One region of the Geodermatophilus sp. SYSU D00705 genome, then DNA from elsewhere that is predicted to be linked to it. Evidence: riboswitches for the same ligand, from Rfam matches in the RefSeq annotation. Region 1 holds a riboswitch; each other region holds the start of a gene.
What was found. A riboswitch is a leader RNA that binds a small molecule or an ion and turns the genes downstream of it on or off. The one in region 1 is predicted to bind S-adenosylmethionine.

Region 2: it holds a riboswitch for S-adenosylmethionine, as region 1 does, so the genes downstream of both, thrC (threonine synthase) here and ACI78Q_RS11285 (GNAT family N-acetyltransferase) in region 1, are expected to answer to the same signal.
Region 3: it holds a riboswitch for S-adenosylmethionine, as region 1 does, so the genes downstream of both, ACI78Q_RS04075 (bifunctional o-acetylhomoserine/o-acetylserine sulfhydrylase) here and ACI78Q_RS11285 (GNAT family N-acetyltransferase) in region 1, are expected to answer to the same signal.

The regions. Positions count from the first base shown of each region.
Region 1 covers NZ_JBJGYT010000011.1:88,982-91,236, reverse strand. Annotated here, with positions in the region: gene ACI78Q_RS11290 (amino acid ABC transporter permease) at 1-469, opposite strand, end outside; gene ACI78Q_RS11285 (GNAT family N-acetyltransferase) at 466-999, opposite strand; SAM riboswitch class IV at 1,311-1,423, opposite strand; gene ACI78Q_RS11280 (FAD/NAD(P)-binding protein) at 1,640-2,255, shown strand, end outside.
Region 2 covers NZ_JBJGYT010000010.1:13,536-15,790, forward strand. Annotated here, with positions in the region: gene ACI78Q_RS10180 (ABC transporter permease) at 1-458, shown strand, start outside; gene ACI78Q_RS10185 (HAD family hydrolase) at 501-1,322, opposite strand; SAM riboswitch class I at 1,383-1,511, shown strand; gene thrC (threonine synthase) at 1,524-2,255, shown strand, end outside.
Region 3 covers NZ_JBJGYT010000003.1:236,679-238,933, reverse strand. Annotated here, with positions in the region: gene ACI78Q_RS04080 (zinc-binding dehydrogenase) at 1-737, opposite strand, end outside; SAM riboswitch class IV at 851-966, shown strand; gene ACI78Q_RS04075 (bifunctional o-acetylhomoserine/o-acetylserine sulfhydrylase) at 1,010-2,255, shown strand, end outside.

The DNA of each region.
Region 1 (2,255 bases):
TCTCGACGCTGGCGAAGGACGGGCCGAACGGGATGCCGAGGTCCAGTGTCTGGTACAGGTAGGCGAGGTTGTACCAGAGCAGCAGTTGCAGGATCAGCGGCACCGAGCGGAACACCCAGGTGTAGCCCCAGCTGACCGCCTGCAGCAGCGGCGAGCGGGACAGCCGCATGAGCGCCAGCACCGTGCCGAGCGCGAAGCCCAGGACCGCGGTGATCAGCGTCAGCTGGATCGTCGTCCAGACGCCGCGGACGATCGACTCCTCGGTGACGTACGCGGCGACGACGTCCCACTCCCACCGCGGGTTGGTGACCAGCGAGTTGACCACCATCGCCAGCAGGACGGCGACGACGGCGGTGGCCACCCAGCGGCCGGGGTGCCGGGCGGGCACCACCCTGAGCTGGTCGTAGGGCGTGCCGGTCGGCGGTGGTGCGGCGGTGTCCGCGGCAGGGCGGGGGACGACGGCGGTCATTCGGGGTCTCCCAGGGGCTTGTCGAAGGCGTAGCCGAGCTCGCCGGGCGGCAGGGTGCGGAGGGTGGCCAGGTCGGTGGGGCGCGGGACGGCCGGGTCGAACAGCGGGGTCCAGCCGGCGGCCAGGTAGAGGGCCTTGGCCTCGGGCTGGCGCGGGCCGGTCGTCAGGTACATGCGGGTGTAGCCGCGGGCGGCGGCGCGCGCCTCGAGCTCGGCGAGCACCCGCCGGGCCAGGCCGCGGCGCCGGTGGGCCGCGGCGGTCCACATCCGCTTGACCTCGGCGGTGCCGGGGTCGGCGTGCCGGCGGTAGGCGCCGCCTGCGACCGCGACGCCGTCCTCGAGCACCAGGATGAGCTCGCCGTCCGGGGGGAGGAACTGCTCGGCGGGGAAGCGGGCCATCTCCGCGGCCGCGCCGCCGAAGAGGTCGCCGTAGCGGGTGTCGTACTCGACGGTGAGCTCGGCGAACAGCGGCGCGGCGAGCGGGTCGTGCGGGTGGACGCGGACCACGTGCAGGCCGGTGGAGGTGGTCACGCGGTCACCTCCGTGTCCGGCCGGAGGCGCCTGGGCAGGGGGGTGCGGGACATGCGGGGTGCTCCCAGGGGACGAGCGGGTGGGGGTGCGCGGGCACGCCGCCGGCACCGCGGGAAGGCGGTGGGCAGGAGCGGGCGGGGCCGCGGGACCGGGGAACCGGTCAGGAGGGGGAATGCGTCAGCGACAGAGCGCGCTGTCGGTACGCAGGAGGTCGACCGTCGGTCGGCCGACGAGGTCGGTCGAGAGGTCGCGCACGCTCGGCGTGCCGGCGGTGCTCACGGGGGCGTGCTCCTCGTTCAGAGCCCGGGAGGGCTGCGGACTTGCCGACGCGGGATGCGTCGGCCAGGTCGTCACCCGGGGCACCCCGTCGCAGCGGAGGGTTGCCGGCCAGCGAGCCGGGGCTTGTGTGCTGGCACTCAGGACCTGGCCGGGACGATAGGCACCGGATGTCATATCCGTCAATCCCGATCGGTTTGGTAGACATTGGTGAGACACCGCACCGGCCAGGAGGAGGAGGGGGCGTGACCCGATCGGAGCTCGCACAGCGTCGGCACGTCGACCTGCTCCGCACCAGCAGCGCCCTGTGTCCGGAGGACTGACCCGCCCGTCCCTCGTCCTCCCGGCACTGGAGCGCCCCCGCATGTCCCGCCCCGACCCCCTCCGCGCCCCGACCCTGGTCGTCGTCGGCGCCGGCCCCACCGCGATCGGCGTCCTCGAACGCCTCGTCGCCTCCGCCCCCGAGCTCTCCGCCGGCCGGCGCCTGCACGTCCACCTCGTCGACCCGTTCCCGCCCGGCGGGGGTCGCGTCTGGCGCGCCGCGCAGCCCGCCCTGCTGTGGGCGAACTCGCTCGTCGGCGACGTCACCGTCCTCCCCGACCCCTCGGTCGTGGTCGACGGCCCGGTGGAGGAGGGCGCCACGCTGTGGCAGTGGGTGTGCGACGTCGCCCGGCACCGCCCGGCCGACGACCCGGTCGGCCGCGAGGCCCGCGGGCTCACCCCGTCGTCCTTCCCCTCCCGGCCGCTGGTCAACGCCTACCTCGGCTGGGTGCTCGACACGGTGGTCGCCGCTGCCGCGCCCTGGGTCGACGTCCACCTGCACGCCACCCGTGTGCTCGACGTGGCCGACACCCCCGCGGGCACCCGGGTGCGGCTGGCCGACGGCGCCGAGCTGGCCGCCGACGCCGTCGTGCTGGCCCAGGGGCACCTCGACGCGCGGCCCACGGCGGCGGAGCGGTCGACGACGGAGCGCGCCGAGC
Region 2 (2,255 bases), on a different contig from region 1:
TGCTGTCGGTCGGCGCCCTGCTGACCCTCGTCCTGGTCGGGCTGGTCGCCGGCGGCATCGCGTTCGGGTTCGAGGCCATCCAGACCCCGGTCGGGGTGACCCTGCCGCAGGGGGAGGGGCTGCTGCGGCTGGCCGGCATGGTCGGGTACCTCGCCGTCCACCTGCTGGTCGTGGGCACCCTGGCGTTCTGGTTCTCCACGATCACCGACGCCCCGCTGGCCGCCGTCGGGGGCGCGGTGTTCACGATGTTCGTCTTCGCGATCCTCGACCAGGTGGAGCAGCTGGGCTCGATCCGGGACTGGTTCCCCACGGCGGAGGAGTTCGCCTGGACCGACCTGCTGCAGACCCCGGTCGACTCCGGGGACCTCTTCCGCGGCGTCGTCCAGTCGCTGGTCTACGCGGCGGTCTTCACGGCGCTGGCCTTCCGCCACTTCGCCCGCCGCGACGTCACCTCTTGAGCGGAGGCTGGGAGCGCAGGAAACCTGCGCTCCCAGCCTCCGCTAGAGGCTCGCGCGGACGGCCTGGGCCCAGCCCTCGCCCATCGGCGCGTCGGTGACGGTCACGTTGGGGACGGCGGCCAGCAGGTCGGCCATCCCGTCGACCGTGGCCCCGTTCGCGGTGATCCACAACCGCTCCACCGCCGGCGCCATCTCCAGGTCGCTCACGCTGTCGCCGATCGCCACCGCGTCGGCGGGGGTGAGGCCGCGGCGCTCGAGGTCCCAGGCGATCGCCGCGCCCTTGGAGATGCCGCGCGGCATCAGGTGGTAGACCCGCGGCGGCAGCGCCTCGGGCGCCAGGGTCATGCGGCCCGTCGCCGGGATCGAGCCGTTGTCCTTCAGCGTCAGCCAACCGGCTCCCATCGCGGCCAGCTCGGCGTCCACCGCCAGCGGGTCGACCCGGCCCCGCAGCAGCGCGTCGGTGCGGTGGGTGGTGTGCCAGGGCGCGTGCCACTCCAGCCGGCCGGCGTGGCGGGCCAGCAGCGTGTCGACCACGCCCAGCCGCTCCATCACGTCCATCGGGGCCTGGTCGGCGTACTCCGCGGGCAGGTCGCCGGTGAGGTGGTGCACGCTGCGCCCGGCGTCCCAGCTGACCACCGAGCCGAGCTCGGCGATCGCGCCGTCCGCGGCGAAGATCCGCGCCGCCTCCACGACCTGCTCGTAGGTCCGCCCGCTCACCAGCACCAACTCCACCCCGGCGCGGTGCAGGTCGAGCAGCGCGGTGGCCGGCGAGGCGGTGAGGTCGCGGCTCGCGGTGTGCCAGAAGGAGCCCCGCGGGCCGACCATCGTGCCGTCGAGGTCGGTGTAGACGACGCGCGTGCTCACCGGCCCATCCTGGCCCGGCCCCCTGGGGCGCCGCCCACGTGGGTAGAGTCGACGGCGTTCCACTCATCCAGAGGGGCAGAGGGACACGGCCCGACGAAGCCCCGGCAACCGCCGCCTGTGCGCTCGCACAGCGGAAGGTGCCAATTCCGTCCCACCCGGCTCGACGGCCCGGGGTGGGGAAGATGAGGAGGTAGTCGTCGCATGACCCTGACCGCTCCCGGTTCCGTCCAGGCCGACTCGTCCGGCGGTGGCCCGATCCCGCAGAACCCCGCCCGCGGGCTGGTGTGTCGCAACTGCGGCGCCACCTTCGGCCTGATCGCCGAGCACGCCTGCGCCGAGTGCTTCGGCCCGCTCGAGGTCGACTACGACCCGGCGGTGATGCGGGCGGTCACCCGGGAGCAGATCGAGGCCGGCCCGCAGAACATCTGGCGCTACGTCGCCCTGCTGCCGGTGGGCCACGACCCGGCCTCGCGCGTCTCGCTGGACCCGGGCCTGACCCCGCTGGTGCGCGCCGACCGGCTCGCCGCCGAGCTCGGCCTCACCGGCGGGCTCTGGGTGAAGGACGACTCCGCCAACCCCACTCACTCGTTCAAGGACCGCGTGGTCAGCCTCGCCGCCACCGCCGCCAAGAAGCTGGGCTACACCAAGATCGCCGCTGCCTCCACGGGCAACCTGGCCAACTCGGTCGCCGCGCACGCCGCCCGCGTGGGGCTGCCCTCGTTCGTCTTCATCCCCGCCGACCTGGAGCCGGGCAAGGTGGTGCAGTCCGCCGTCTACGGCCAGACGCTGGTCGCCGTCGAGGGCTCCTACGACGACGTCAACCGGCTGACCAGCGAGCTCGCCGAGACCGACGAGTTCGAGGACACCGCGTTCGTCAACCAGAACGTCCGGCCCTACTACGCCGAGGGCTCCAAGACGATGGGGTACGAGATC
Region 3 (2,255 bases), on a different contig from region 1:
CCCAGGGCGTCCAGCGACACGTGCGCGCCACCCCCGGTCAGCTCGGCGACCGTGGCCGCGACGTCCTCCGCCACCCCACCCGTCCCGCCGCCGTCCACCGTGTGCTCGGCACCCAGCGCGCGGGCGAGGTCCAGCGCCGCCGGGGAGACGTCGACGGCGACGACCCGGGCGCCGGCGGCCACCGCCACCTGCACCGCCGAGAGCCCGACGCCGCCGCAGCCGTGCACGGCGACCCACTCCCCGGCCCGCACCGCGGCGACCTGCACGACCGCGCGGAAGGCGGTGGCGTACCGGCAGCCCAGGCTCGCCGCGGTCACGTCGTCGAGCCCGTCGGGCAGCCCGACCAGGTTGACGTCGGCGGCGTCGAGGGCGACGTGCTCCGCCAGCGACCCCCAGTGGGTGAAGCCGGGCTGCGTCTGGTGCGGGCAGACCTGGTGCTCCCCCGCGGCGCACTGCGGGCAGCGGCCGCAGGCGTTGACGAACGGCACGGTCACCCGGTCCCCGGCCCGCCACCGGCGCACGCCCGGCCCGACGGCCGCGACGGTGCCGGCCAGCTCGTGGCCGGGCACGTGCGGCAGGACGACGTCGGGGTCGTGGCCCTGCCAGGCGTGCCAGTCGCTGCGGCAGATGCCGCTCGCCCCCACCCGGACGACGACGCCGCCGGGCGCCGGGTCGGGCACGGGCACCTCCTGCACGGTCAGCGGGCCGCCGAAGGACTCGAACACCAGTGCGCGCACGCGGGCAGCCTGCCGCACCGCCGAGCACCCAGCAGGGCCGCCCACCCGCTGACCTGCGGGAACCCGAGGCCGGTGTTCCCCGCAGGGCGGTGGGCTGCCTAGGATCGCGACTGGCTCACGAGAGGCAGTGGAAAGCACCTGGCTGGCTGCCCGGCAACCTCGACTCCGTCCGAGGTGCTCCAGGGGAAGAGCCGGCCCGACGGCGCCCGCCGCCGGGCAAGGACGGAGGTCCCCGTGCGCCGCGGGGTCTCCCGACGAGAGGAGACCGGCGCATGACCGACCCGCAGAGCTGGAGCTTCGAGACCCGGCAGATCCACGCCGGCACCAGCCCCGACCCGACGACCGGGGCCCGCGCGCTGCCGATCTACGCCACCACGAGCTACCAGTTCCGCGACGCCCAGCACGCCGCCGACCTGTTCGCGCTGGCCGAGATGGGCAACATCTACACGCGGATCATGAACCCGACGCAGGACGCGCTCGAGCAGCGCGTGGCATCGCTGGAGGGCGGCGTCGCGGCGCTCGCGGTCTCCAGCGGGCAGGCGGCGGAGACCCTCGCGATCCTCAACATCGCCGAGGCCGGCAGCCACGTCGTCGCCTCCGCCTCCCTGTACGGCGGCACCTACAACCTGCTGCACCACTCGCTGCCGAAGCTGGGCATCACCGTTTCCTTCGTCGAGGACCCCGACGACCCCGAGAACTGGCAGTCGCTGGTGCGGGAGAACACCAAGGCGTTCTACGCCGAGACCATCGGCAACCCGAAGGGCGACGTCCTCGACATCAGCGCGGTGGCGGAGATGGCGCACCGCAACGGCGTCCCGCTGATCGTCGACAACACCATCGCCACGCCGTACCTCATCCGCCCCATCGAGTTCGGCGCGGACGTCGTCGTCCACTCGGCGACGAAGTACCTCGGCGGGCACGGCACGGCGATCGCCGGCCTGATCGTCGACGCGGGCACCTTCGACTGGACCGGCGGGAAGTTCCCCGGCTTCACCGAGCCCGACCCGACCTACCACGGCGTGGTCTACGCCGACCTCGGTGCGCCGGCCTACGCGCTCAAGGCCCGGGTGCAGCTGCTGCGCGACCTCGGCCCGGCGATCTCGCCGTTCAACGCCTTCCTGGTGGTGCAGGGCATCGAGACGCTGTCGCTGCGCATGGAGCGGCACGTGGCCAACACCCAGCGGGTCGCGGAGTTCCTCGAGGCCCACGACGCCGTCGACCGGGTCAACTACCCGGGCCTGGCCTCCTCGCCGTGGCACGCGGCCCAGCAGAAGTACGCGCCGCGCGGCGCGGGCGCCGTCCTGACCTTCGAGCTGCACGGCGGCGTCGAGGCCGGCAAGCGGTTCGTCGACGCGCTGGAGCTGCACAGTCACGTGGCCAACATCGGCGACGTGCGCAGCCTGGTCATCCACCCGGCGTCGACGACGCACTCGCAGCTGACCCCGGAGGAGCAGCTGACCACCGGCGTCACCCCGGGCCTGGTGCGGCTGGCCGTCGGCCTCGAGGGCATCGACGACA